One region of the Paenibacillus sp. FSL R5-0517 genome, then DNA from elsewhere that is predicted to be linked to it. Evidence: riboswitches for the same ligand, from Rfam matches in the RefSeq annotation. Region 1 holds a riboswitch; each other region holds the start of a gene.
The links. A riboswitch is a leader RNA that binds a small molecule or an ion and turns the genes downstream of it on or off. The one in region 1 is predicted to bind cobalamin.
Positions count from the first base shown of each region.

Region 2: another riboswitch for cobalamin. It lies ahead of nikB (nickel ABC transporter permease); the one in region 1 lies ahead of MKX40_RS07270 (ABC transporter substrate-binding protein).
Region 3: another riboswitch for cobalamin. It lies ahead of cobJ (precorrin-3B C(17)-methyltransferase); the one in region 1 lies ahead of MKX40_RS07270 (ABC transporter substrate-binding protein).

Region 1 is NZ_CP150235.1:1,652,772-1,657,328, reverse strand. It holds gene MKX40_RS07280 (ABC transporter ATP-binding protein) at 1-220, opposite strand, end outside; gene MKX40_RS07275 (iron chelate uptake ABC transporter family permease subunit) at 217-1,263, opposite strand; gene MKX40_RS07270 (ABC transporter substrate-binding protein) at 1,260-2,258, opposite strand; cobalamin riboswitch at 2,700-2,845, opposite strand; gene MKX40_RS07265 (histidine phosphatase family protein) at 2,997-3,683, opposite strand; gene cbiB (adenosylcobinamide-phosphate synthase CbiB) at 3,674-4,557, opposite strand, start outside.
Region 2 is NZ_CP150235.1:278,118-282,674, forward strand. It holds gene MKX40_RS01255 (alpha-glucosidase/alpha-galactosidase) at 1-292, opposite strand, end outside; gene MKX40_RS01260 (AraC family ligand binding domain-containing protein) at 497-1,324, shown strand; cobalamin riboswitch at 1,402-1,595, shown strand; gene nikB (nickel ABC transporter permease) at 1,762-2,700, shown strand; gene nikC (nickel transporter permease) at 2,701-3,534, shown strand; gene MKX40_RS01275 (ABC transporter substrate-binding protein) at 3,549-4,557, shown strand, end outside.
Region 3 is NZ_CP150235.1:6,376,597-6,381,153, forward strand. It holds gene MKX40_RS28460 (sirohydrochlorin chelatase) at 1-731, opposite strand, end outside; gene cobJ (precorrin-3B C(17)-methyltransferase) at 1,026-2,951, opposite strand; cobalamin riboswitch at 3,354-3,544, opposite strand; gene MKX40_RS28470 (uroporphyrinogen-III synthase) at 3,744-4,557, opposite strand, start outside.

The sequences.
Region 1 (4,557 bases):
TATCTCGAGCATCGATACGGATCTGACCTTCGCTTAACTGTTCCGTTCCGGCAATAAGCTGGATCAGAGTGGACTTGCCGCTACCGTTTGGACCAACAATTCCCCACCAGTCACCTTCATCAACATGCCAGTCTACACTGCGCAATGCCTGATGATCACCATATGACTTCCCAGCTCCCTTAATGGAAATAAGTGAGTTTGAACCGGTACTGGAATTCATGGCATCATCCCCTTCTGCAACTTTTTATTCCGGTGCAGCAGGTAAGCAAAGAACGGCGCACCAACAAAGGCGGTGACGACCCCGAGCGGAATTTCAGTGGGCGCCAGCAACGACCTTGCGATGGTATCGGCCCACACCATGAAGATCGCTCCACCAATGGCTGATAAAGGTACCAACAGTCGATAATCCGGCCCCACCAGCAGCCGCAACATATGCGGGATCACCAATCCAACGAATCCGATGACACCGGATACCGAGACAGCCCCTGCGGTCAGCAGTGTGCCGACTGCCAGCACGGAGAGCTTAAGCCTGTCCACGCCGATCCCGATATGTGCCGCTTGACGTTCTCCCAGCGCAAGCACATTTAACGAGCGTGCCCGGCTCCAGAGAAAGACCAGCCCCAGCAGAAAATACGGGAAAAGGATGGCCGTATACGACCACCCGCGTAATGCCAGACTTCCCATCGTCCAGTATATAATTTCATTAATCGTCTGTTTCGACATGGTCGACAGGAAGGAAACAACTGCTCCCAGGAAACTTTGCATGACCACACCAGCCAGAATGAGGCTGTGTGTTGGTATTTTACGCCCTTCACGAGCCAGTGCCATCACAAACCATAACGTGATTACACCCGTCAAAAATGCAATTAGAGGTAACGTCCAGATTCCGATCAGTGCGTACTGCAATCCGAAGAAAATCAGGAAAGCCGCCCCTACCGACGCACCGGATGATACACCGAGCGTAAACGGATCGGCCAGCGGATTACGCAGCACACCCTGGAAGCCCGCACCCGCAATAGCCAGTGAAGCCCCCACGAGCACAGCAAGCAGTACACGCGGAAAACGCACTTTCCAGATAATCTGTTCGGCTGCCTTATTCCAATCCGGTGTAATCCAGTCGCCCACCCAGGGAATTTTGTGAATCAGGATGCCGGCAATATCCCGAATTGGCAAAGCTACTGAACCAATGCCCGTGCAGATGAGCACGGTAAGCACCAGCAGCACCATGCCCGTCGTTCCGAACAGGATCAGCTTTTTACTCATTGGAACAAGTCAGGATAGATCGCTTTGGCTACTTCTTTCAACCCTTGAGTTACCCGTGGACCCGGACGGCTCAGCAGGTTGGCATCCAGGCCAATAACCGCGTCATTTTTCACAGCCGTAATTTGATCCCAGCCGCTGCGCGCCTTGATGATCTGATCCAGTGTTTTGGAGTTTTCATCAATTACATCGTTGGCATACAAGATTACATCGGGGTTAGAGGCAATCACGTTTTCTTCATTGATTTGGTACCAGCCTTCTTCGTTTGAAGCGATATTGGTTCCTCCGGCTACAGTGATCAGTTCGTCCATGAACTCACCTTTACCTACCGACCAACCTGGGGAGAATTCAACGTATACTTTTTTCTTCTCTTCCGGTTTAACGGCCTTCACCGCTTCGGTTACATCCGTCACGTCCTGTTTCATCTGAGTGATGATTTCTTGTGCTTTTTCCTGATGATCGGTAATTTTACCGAAGGTTTCGATATTGTTCATCACATCGTCAATGGATTTAGGATCCGTTTTGAAAATGGTAATACCGAGTTCGCGCAGCTTCTTCACGGCATCCTCACTCATCGAGATACCTGTAAAGACAATGTCGGCTTCAGATGCAATGATGGACTCTTCGTTGGGCTTGGTGATGCCACCCATTTTCGCTTTGGTTGTTGCTGCTTCCGGATAATCATCATAGTCGGATACACCAACGATCTGTTCATCCAATCCAAGGGCAAACAGGGACTCTGTCTCAGCTGGTGACACGGATACAATTTTGGCTGGCGCCTTTTCAAAAGTAAACGATTCACCCGTTGCATCCGTAACGGTCAGTGGATATTGCGTTTTGAGGTCCGTCTGCGCCTGGCCTTGGGACTGCTCCTGTGCCGGTTGCTGCGAAGTTCCTGTGCCCTCGTTCGTTGTTGCATTGCCACAACCGGCCAAAGCCAGTGCGAGTGCCGCTGCACTTAGCAGGGACGCTACGCTTTTCCAATTCTTGATATTCATTCTGTTATTCTCCCCTTCTCTATCTGTACTATTTTCTTGCAACATGCTTGAACTCTTACTACCTTGCCTTGGTGTTCCTGTACAAGTAAAATCCATCAATTTACACAAGTCCACTCCGATTGCAGTACCATCTTCCGATCGCTGTTATCCCCAGACTTTTTGATTCCCTTTTCGAAAGGGAAAATCCGGGGATAAGCGTATGCTTCCGATGTAGCTTTCTTGTAGAAAGCTTTAAGCGAACACTCCGTTTCTTCAGATCGGTTCTGCACTCTTCGTTAACGTGTAAAAGTTCGGTTTATCTTACATGAACAATAAAAAATCCCTAATCCTTACGTCCAGGATCAGGGATGACGTCTCGCATATGGCGATCTGTACATGTTCAACCCAAGGTTGTCCATGCGCATAGAATTGCCCGAAACGCTGTCCTTTCCTCGAAGGAACACCGGTTTGTACGTCCAGGGCAGGTAACCTGACTTACAGGAATCATCCTGTTTTACAGTGGCGGGACCGTGCCGGATTTGCACCGGCTTCCCCATTTCACCCTTGTGTGTTTCACGACTCGTACTACTCTGCCATGAAAACAGCCTTCACACGCGGGACCCTTGGTCGCTGATATGGTATATCATTGTCATGTAATTTCTGCATGTTATATACGCATTAGCCTTCACAGCCTGCACCGTATCTGTATCCATGCTGAAGTCACACTTCTGTTGTGATTATAGGGTATATTGTACATCCTTACAACCCGATTGGCGGAAAAGTCACTCTGCTACCAAACCATTGATTCCCCTGTCGATCAAGCTGGACCTGAATCGCCTGTCCCGGTACGACATGTGTATCCCAGAACCCAAGCCCGGCAATCAGACGGGACAAGGCATATCGGATGACACCACCATGCGTAACCACAACTATGGTAGGTACCCGTCCCTCATCAACGTGCATTGAAGGCCGACCATTCAACAACATCTCTTGGAGAAATGAATCCATTCGCTCCGTAAACTTCTGCCACGATTCACCCTCGGGCGGAGTGACCTCCTGCGGCGCATCAATCCAGTTTCGGTACTCAGGGTTATCCTTGAGCTGCTCATACGTTAGCCCTTCCCACTGTCCAAAATCAATTTCCCGCAGACGCTGATCGAACTTCACCTCTCCGCCGGCATCAGGAAGAATCTGTTCCAGCGTCTGGCGGCAGCGCAGCAGATCACTGCAATATACCTCGTGCCACGAAACACCGCTCAATTGTTCATGAAGCGGAGCCAGTTCTTCTTTGGCGTCTGGCAGCAGACCGATGTCGGTATGCCCCAGGTATCTTTTTTCCACATTCCATAGCGTTGTCCCGTGACGGACCCACAGAATGTTTCGTTTCATTGAAGCCGGTTGATCCGTATGTACGTCCTTGCCTGCATTCCCCTCATTTAGGGCCATAACAGCATCCCTCCTGCCAGCCACACACCCAGCGATATTAACACACAAAGTGCAACAAAAGCCCCTGCGGACCAGAACATCAGGCGTGATGTTCGCACAATATCCTCGGCTTCCATCGGCCGTGTGGCCTCGCCCAAATAGGCACGAAACGAAGCAACTCCGTGATACACGTTATGTCCGCCAAGTCGGATGCCCAGTGCTCCAGCCACTGCTGATTCGGGAAACCCGCTATTCGGACTTGGATGCAGTCTTGCATCCCGAGCGACCATCCGTGCTGCTCCTTTGGCATCAAATTTCATGACCCAGGCACCCACGATTAACAGCATTGCGGTGAGCCGGGCGGGTATCCAGTTCGCCACATCATCCAGACGGGCCGAGGCCCAGCCAAGATGCAGATACTTGTCATTTTTATATCCGACCATGGAATCGAGTGTGTTGACGGCACGATAAGCCATGGCTAGCGGTGCGCCTCCAATGAGTGCATAGAATAACGGGGATACAATGGCATCCACAATATTTTCAGCAACCGTCTCTACCGTTCCCCGCACAACCTCCGGTTCATCCAGATGCGCCGTATCACGTCCTACAATCATGCTCAGTGAACGTCTGGCCGCCGGCCAATCCTGATGCTTCAGATGACGATACACTTCCATACCTGCATCCTTCAGCCCTTTTGAAGCAATGGTCGTTGCGATGAGCACCACTTCAGCTGCCGCCGCAATGACAGGATGAATCAATCCAAGCACATATACAAGTCCCCAAGTGATGGCAAAAGAACCCCCCGCAACCACAAGCGGGAACAACAGCCCTGCTCTCTTCAGCCCCGAATCTGTGTTCACACGCGAGCGAATAACACGCTCCAACGCCGAGATGC
Region 2 (4,557 bases), 1.4 Mb from region 1:
TCTCAAAGTCCGTAATGGTACATGGATCATATCCACCGACCTGGATGGCGTTGATGACATATTTGGCCCCGCGCAGCGCTTCTTTGCGGTCCTGATATACGTTCACGACGCAACGACTTCCGAGTGAACGGGCCAGACTGGTCAGCAAACGCTCTGAATCGCTCAGACGTTCAGCATCGATATCGAACAATGCCAGCTCAAAATCCTGAAGTGCTTCGGTCATCATGACATCACCCAATACATTTTTGACAAAGACGGTGCTTCCCGCACCGAGAAACGTAATTTTGTTCATCTTAAATTCAGCCTCCCTGAAAAATGTTGTACCCCAACTATAGGCCGATTCGGCACATATAACTATGGCTCAACCCCTCTCAAACATGGCATAATCCCATTTTTGTTTCCGTTTTCAACTAATATGTATGTCCTTTAGCTGTTATAATTTAATTAGACATACAGATGGTGAGCCTCGGAAGGAAACAAGGAGGGAGGGCATAAAATGAGAAAAATAGAGATGAATGTGGTAGCCACGGACTGGACACAGATGGAACTTGTCTTGTTGTTCTTCGGGTGGGAGGCGTGTGAACCCGCCCATTATTGGGGACCGGGTGTACGTGATTCCTATATTGTGCATTACATCCATGAAGGACGGGGCATCGTGTACATGGGGGACCAGGAATACAAGCTTAGCGAGGGACAGGGTTTTATCATTTTCCCGGATACGCTTATTCATTATGAGGCAGATCCCAAGGAGCCCTGGACGTATTCGTGGTTCGGCTTCAAAGGGGTACAAGCCAAAGCATTCATGCAACGTGCCCAACTGAGCCCGGAGCGCCCGATATATGATGTCCATGATACGATTACGATGGAACAGTTGTATACGGAGATGGTCCAAGCTTCCACGCGACCGGAAGGTGATGTGTTGAACCAGAGTCTCTTGTACCGCTTGATGGCAGAATTAATCTCTTCTTCACCTGTGAAGGAAGAGGTCGGGCAGCTCCTTTCAAACAAAGAAACATACATCCGGCAGGCGGTGCAATTTATGGAGAACAGGTACAGTCAGCGAACCTCCATACTGGATATTGCCCAAGCCGTGGGGCTGGATCGCACATATCTATCGGGATTATTCAAAGAGCGATATGGCATGTCGCTACAGTCATTTTTTCTGGAGTACCGTATGAATCGTGCTGCCGAACTTCTTCAGAATCCAGGGCTGTCGGTCAGTGAAGTGGCCCATTCTGTCGGTTATACGGACCCATTATTGTTTTCCAAGATGTTTAAGCGTGTGACGGGCGTATCTCCGAAGGGGTCGAGAATTCGCGATTAGACGCACCTAGTGTTTCAAATTTGAAAGAAAAGTTTTGATCATTAAACGTTGTCCCGCTATACTGATACAGAAGTGTAATTGAATATGTGGAACTTGGTGCTTTGCCCGTCAGGGTGAAAGCTTAATAGGGAAGTCCGGTGTAATACCGGCGCGGTCCCGCCACTGTAACAGAGGAGTTAGGTAGCGATAATCCACTGGTTTAGACCGGGAAGGAGCTGCAAGTGACGATGATTCTGGAGCCAGGAGACCTGCCAGGTTTAACAAACACAGTAGTACCCTACGGGAGATAGGAAGGTGTTTAGAGAGCATGATTTTTTCTGAAAATCTGTTTATTTAAGGCGTCCTCATCCAGTAACACGGAGAGGGACGCCTTTTTTGCTATGGACGGAGAACATCATGGCATATACATAAAGTTTTGGGGAAGGACGTTTGAACACGTGAGCAGATATATCATTAAACGATTAATGCAACTGGTAGTCGTATTGTTCGGCATCACGTTCCTGACGTTCCTGCTAACCTACCTGTCTCCTGGAGATCCAGCCAGACTTATGCTTATGTCTACAGGGGTAACGCCATCTGATGAGCTGGTCAGGCAGGTGAGGTCGGAGCTTGGATTGGACGAGCCCTTTCTCTATCGGTACGGGACTTGGTTGGGACAGGTGATGACTGGGGACTTCGGTACATCATATAAATACAATCGTCCAGTGCTGGACGTGCTGATGGCACGGCTCCCGGCAACGCTTTGGCTAACAGGAAGCGCCATGTTTCTGGTTATACTGGTTTCCTTTCCATTGGGGATGCTGTCGGCTGTCTATCGTAACCAATGGCTTGATCACGTCATTCGTCTGTTCTCTTTTGCCGGATTATCGATGCCCAGCTTCTGGTTGGGTATGTTGCTCATGTTGGTCTTCGGCGTACAGCTGAAGCTGCTGCCGGTGATGGGCAATTCCGGATGGTACAGCCTGATTCTACCTGCATGTACACTCGCGATTCCACTTGTTGCCCAGTACAGCAGACAGATTCGTGCGATCCTGCTTGAGGAGACAAGCCAGAACTATGTGATCGGAGCCAGATCCAGAGGTGTGAAGGAATCGATCATTATTTTTCGTCATATTCTTCCCAATGCCCTGCTGCCGATCGTTACCCTTATGGGTATGACAACAGGTGCTTTGTTAGGTGGTGCAGCGATTGTGGAAAGTTTATTTGTGTGGCCGGGTGTTGGACAGATGGCTGTAGATGCGATTTTCACAAGGGATTATCCGCTGATTCAGGGATATGTCATCTGGATGGCGATCATATATGTCGCCCTGAATCTGCTGGTTGATATATGGACTCATCTTCGTGATCCCCGAATCCGACTGGATGTGGATATATAGATGAGAGCCTTCAGACTGGTATTACTGCAGAATCGCTGGTTCACCTTCCTGCTGTCTCTGACCGCCTTCTGGATTATTCTTGCCATGGTTGCACCGCTGCTTGCACCACACGACCCACTTGCAACGAACTTTGCCAAAGTGTTGCAGCCATCCAGCGCCGAGTATCCTCTTGGAACCGATCAACTGGGCCGCTGTGTATTATCTCGTCTTCTGTACGGTGCACGTACCTCGCTGCTGCTCACCTTTATGATGATTGGCATCGTGTTTGTGTTAGGTGTAACGATTGGAGTCATCGCCGGTTTCGCTCGGGGGGTGACGGATATGGTGCTCATGCGCCTGTCTGATACATTAATGGCATTTCCGGGGCTTATTTTTGCGATCGCTGTGGTGGGGATGCTTGGGCCGGGATTGTTCAATACGGTTCTGGCACTGTCGGTTGTCTGGTGGGCGAAGTATGCAAGGATGGCCAGAAGCCTGGTGATTTCCCTTCAGCAAAAGGAGTATGTCGCTGCCGCTGCTTTCAGCGGAGCACGTAAAATACAGATCATCGGCAGGACGATCCTGCCCAATATGATGTCTCCAATCATCGTCATGGCGATGATGGATGTGGGAGGCATGATGCTGTCCATCTCGGGGTTGTCCTTTCTTGGGCTTGGCGCGCAGCCACCGAACCCCGAGTGGGGGGCCATGTTAAATGAAGGCAGAAGATATCTGCAGACTGCACCATGGCTGTTGGTTTATCCAGGTCTGGCGATATTCAGCACCGTCATTATTTTTAATTTACTGGGAGACAGTCTGCGAGATGTGCTTGATCCCAAGAAAAATACTGCTTAACTGGAGGAACCAGAATGAAGAGGAATTTTCAAAAATCAATGTTGCTCACCCTCATATCCATGTTGGTTGTGTTCTTGCTTGCAGCTTGTGGCACCGCCAATAATCCATCGACCTCGTCTGGTGCAATGGAGAAGTCGGCGGGTACGGACAAGGGTTCGACAAGTACACCAACTCATTTGAATGTGGCTCTGTTCTGGCTTGGCAGCAGTCTGGACCCGGCAGAAGAATGGAATGGCTGGACGCTGACGCGTGCAGCGATTGGGGAGACACTGATCCAGTTTGACGAGAATATGAAGCTGGTCCCTAAAATTGCAGATTCTTGGGAACGAGTGGATGACATGACTTGGCACTTTCATATTCGAGAAGGTGTAACTTTTCATAACGGAAATAAGGTAACTGCCGACGCGGTGAAAAAATCGATAGAACGTTCCATCGCGTTAAATGAAAGAGGACAAGCAACTGTGCCCGTAGCCTCAATGACTGCTGAAGGACAAGATCTGACGATTAGAACGAAAGAGCCTTATGCGTCCCTGCTTGGTAATATTGCCGAGCCACTGTTTGTCATTGTGGATACGAGTGCAGATACATCCAAATTCAAGATCAAGCCTATCGCCACGGGGCCATTTATGGTGACAGGTTATACGCCGGATCAGGAGATCCAGGTGAAAAAGTATGACGGGTACTGGGGCGGTGCGGCAGATGTAGACACATTGACGTTGAAATATATTAAGGATGATAGCACACGTGCCCTTGCCCTGCAGTCTGGAGAGATTGATGTAGCCAGTAACGTGGGACGTAGCAATTTGACGTTATTCCAGGACAAGAGTCAATACACCATTGATGAAATTCCTAGCCTGCGTACCCAGTTTGTATGGTTTAACACAACCAAACCGCTACTGAGTGATCCGGAGGTTCGCCGAGCGATTTCTTATGGTGTAGACCGGGAGATGTATGCCAATACGCTGGTGGGAGGTCAGGCGGCTAAAGGTCCATTTACCTCGGCGCTGCCTTTTGGATATGACA
Region 3 (4,557 bases), 2.2 Mb from region 1:
AAATATCCGCCAACCTCAACCTGAATGTCTGGATGCGCCGCTGCAAATTCTGCGGTCATTTCATCAATACGCTTGATCAGTACACCTGTGAACAGGAAATAAGGCATGATGATGATTTTCTTCGCGCCCAGCAAGAGACAGCGTTCCAATCCATCCGGGAAAGAGGGTTGAGTCACACCGATGAAGCTGCTTTCCGTCCACTTGTAGGGCAGTTTCTCCCATAACATCCGAGTCATTTTGAAAAAGTCACTGTTGGCATCCGGGTCACTGCTTCCCCGTCCAAGCACCAGTACGGCAGTCTCTTCATCCGTCACCGGAGCAGGTGGAGCCGCTACCGCTGTGCCGCCTTGGGATGCGACAAGTACAGGTTGTGCTTCTTGCAGACGGGTCTGCATGATTTGGACAACTTTCTCGTGAACACCGATTGGACGACCGTATACGAACTCCACCTGCGGATAACGTGCCTTGGCGCGGTCAATGGCGTTAGGAATATCAATCTTGGCATGACCAGCAGCAAACAGAATGATCGGCACCAACACAACACGTGTCGCACCTCGGTCCACACAAGCGGTAACACCATCAGCAATACTTGGTCTCGTTAATTCCAGAAAACAGGTCTCCACCAACGTATTCTCAGGTGCCTTCGCTGCTACCTCATGTGCAAACTCCTTCAGTTCCCGGTTCCCCTCGGGATCACGGCTCCCGTGTCCCACCAACAATATTGCATCCATCTTTGTTATTCCTCCCCCGTCTGACCCGCAGATCAGACTTTTCATATTCATTCAGCACTCCAGTTCATCCGGCTAAAACTGCGCCAAACCAGTCATTCCATCCATTCACTGCATTACTCGTAAAAATCAATCCATCTATGTCAGCTGAAATCCAGCGAATATTGCAAAATATTAGATAGGTCCTGACAAGCTGTACCCTCATGTCTCCACGAAAGAAGTCGTTCAGGCAGGGACTTAATTAATGATTACTCAAGACTTATTTATAAAAAATTTAGTAAGGAATTAAGTATGGAATTAGTCACCACATATCGGGTTTACTTCCACAATGACCGGTGCATCTACATGGCGGAAGCCTTGAATTACACCGACTCGTTTGAAAAACTTGTGGAATCGCTCATTCGGATGGCCCTTTTCCTTGTAATCCGCCACAATACGTTCCACAATGCCACCGATCTGATCACCCGGAATTCCCTCCGCTACGGGCTGGGCAGGGTGAGCATTGCGGCCGAATTTCTTGCCGCCGAGAAACAGGTCATATGCACCTTTGCGATATACGATGCCGATATCCTCCAGTACTGCCCCGTAACATGCCATACCGCAGCCATTCAGCGCCACACTCGTTTCTTTGGGTGCACCCAGTCCGCCAATCACGGCCTGCAAATGGTTAGCCATCGGGACAGCATCGTCCTTCTCCATATTGCAGAAGTCACAGGCCTTCACCTTGATGACATCACCAATCGGTACAACGATAAAATTCGCTGCACGCAGCTCTTCAACCAGCGAGTCCGGTTCAAATGTCGGCACTCTCAGAATAATCTGGTGCTCCGGCGTGTACTCCAGTTCGCCGTCTTCACTTGCACACTGCGCCAGCAGCGCCATCTGGGCTGCGGTGAATTTTTTGTTGCCCACGCCGGGCGACACGCCGACTTCGAACAGCGGCGCCTTACGCCCAGGCTCGGGCGCGGTGCGTACCGCCGTTGCGGTCGCAGCCTGGGGTGAACTTGCTTCTCGGCTCGGCGCTGCTGCATTCAGCCAGCGGCTCGCCGATTCGCCCGCGAGCGCGCCGCCTGCCGCGAGCCGTGTCAGCGCCTCGGCGGCCAGCGCAGCTGCGCTGACGCGTGGCGCTTCTGCGACTCGGCCCGGAGCGGCCTCTGCCGCAACGGGCGCAGGTCGCTCGCCGGCAAGCACGGCGGTGCCAGCGCCGCTCGCCGAGCTTGCCGCAGGCATAATGGCAGCTGCCCCAGTGGGCGGCTGCCCTTGCGGAGCCGTGCCCGCTCCGGCGCTTGCGCCGCGCAGGGCTGGCTCCGCCTGTGGCTGCGCGGCCGATGCAGCGCTGGCCGCGCTCTCGCCCGCTGCCTCGCCGGAGGCGGCAGCGCGGGCTTCCCTTGCGCCGAGCGACCATGGCTCGGCTTCCGTGCGTAGTCGCTCATGAGGTCTGAGCGACTGTTCCGCGGTGTTCAGCGTATATTTCCGCTGATACCCGCGGGGGGTGACCATGAGTCCTTCGTACATCATGGTCGAGGAGTTGCCGATAATCACGGTCGTCAGCATGCCGATATCATGATTCAGCATATCCTCCAGTGTGGTCATGACAACGTCCTGACGCTCACGGTATGCACTTTTCACTAGACCTACGGGGGTCTGTGGGTCACGATAACGCAGGATCATTTCCTGTGTCTCCACGATCTGGCGTGTGCGCCGTCCACTGCGTGGATTGTACAGGGCAATGACAAAATCAGCAGAAGCTGCGGCTTCAACCCGGCGAATAATGGTCTCCCACGGCGTAAGGTGATCACTAAGGCTGATCGTACATGCATCGTGCATGACAGGGGCACCCAGCAGTGATGCACAGGACTGAATGGCCGATACGCCCGGAATAACCTCGACGGCAACACCCGTATCCGGCTTCCAACCTTGCTCCATCAGCACCTCGTACACCAGTCCAGCCATACCATACACACCTGCGTCACCGCTAGAAATTACGGCAACAATTTTGCCCATCTCCGCCTGTCGAACCGCTTCTTGTGCACGGCTTACTTCCTCGGTCATGCCTGTACGTACAATCGCTTGCCCGTTCAACAGAGGGCGAATAAGATCCACATACGTGTTGTATCCGATAATTACCTCACTCTCCTGAAGTGCTTCGAGTGCCCGCTTGGTGATATGTTCCATTGCTCCCGGGCCGAACCCGATAATCAGCAGCTTGCCTTGATCTTGCATGATTTCTCCTCCTTCATCACACTTGTCGTACTGATCTAAACAGTGAAGAAGGGCGGCTATGCCGACCTTCTCCCCCGCTGTACTGCATGTTCAACTCGTCAGCTCTGTTTACTCAGACTATCGAACAAGGCTCTTACATCAACCGTTATGATCCAACTAATCTATTCCTCTACCTGCAATTTCCCGACACAGGGTAGGTATCGCAAGGATGTGCATTTATCTAAAAAAACAAAAAAATCCCATCCTTGTAACGGATGGGATACGCATGTACGTACACTCAAGAACACAGCCCCAGACTCCCGAAGGGTAGTCCTGTGACTATGTGGCCTGGAGGGGCCAGCCGGGCGAACCGATTGTTCGCCCAATTCCTGATTCTTCGTACACCACTCCTTTCCGCGAAGGGTTTGGTGACACATGCAAGGTAGGTCTCCTGGCTTTGGATCATCAGCTTCCTTTTCTGTCTTCCCCGGCTTTCCGAGTGACTTGGATCAAAAAGGGCTTCACCATTACAGTGGCGGGACCGCTCGGGACTTTCACCCGATTCCCTGTTACCTCTTGCTGCACGCAAGAGCACCTTGCTTGTTTTCATTCAATATTGTTTTCATAATAACACCGTGCAGGAAATAATGTCCATGCTTATGATACTTATCCATTCTTCTATTTTCAGACAAAACAGAAAAAAGTCCTGATCCAAAAATCGGATCAGAACCCGGAATAACCTATGCATATCCCATTCGTTATAACCATCCAACAACCCTTGCATTGAGTTCGTTTCTGTTAACGACTCAACCTTTATTGCTGACCGCCAACCTTGTCTGCACGCCCTGCGGAAAAGTAACGTCCAAGTTCAACGATGAGTGCACCCATCTTCTCTTCCTCCGGAATGACCAGCGCCTCAATGCCTTCTTCACGCATGGAGTTTGCTGTAACTTTACCTACGGATGCAGGAATTACGCCTTGTCTGAAAGCGGCAAGCAACGGCTCAAGCTTGTCCTTGGAGGCCGCATATTGCGTCAGAAATCTGACCTGGGGTCCACTTGTGAACGCAACAGCATCTACCTCGAACTTTAGAATTTCATGCAACAGCTGTTCCAGCTCTGCATCTTCCGGCGGTACATGGCGGTAAGGGAGCACTTGTCTGACGATTGCACCTTGTTCTTCCAACCATGCAACGAGTTTGGGAGCTGTCTCCCCATGAAGCTGTAATATGACCTTTTTCCCTGCGAGATCATGCGGGGCGAATTCTCGAATGAGCCCGTCCGTGCTACCGTCATCATCCCGTACCAGAGGCGTTAATCTGCGCTTTTTGAGCGCATTCACCGTCTTGTATCCCCTCGCTGCAATGGAGGATTCCGATAATACATCCAAAAACTGTCCCGCAATTTCCATATCCTCAGCCATTTCAAACAATGCATCCAATCCCATACCCGTCGTTAACACCGCCCAGTCTGGCGGGTCTGAGATCCAGGATACCAGCCCATCCCTGGTATTCCGATCATCCAGGAATACCGTCCCCTGTGCCGGTCGCACGAGCGGAATTCCCCCCATTTTTTCAACCAGTATGGACATCTCTTTCGATTTTCGTGGTCCTGTCAATGCTACACGC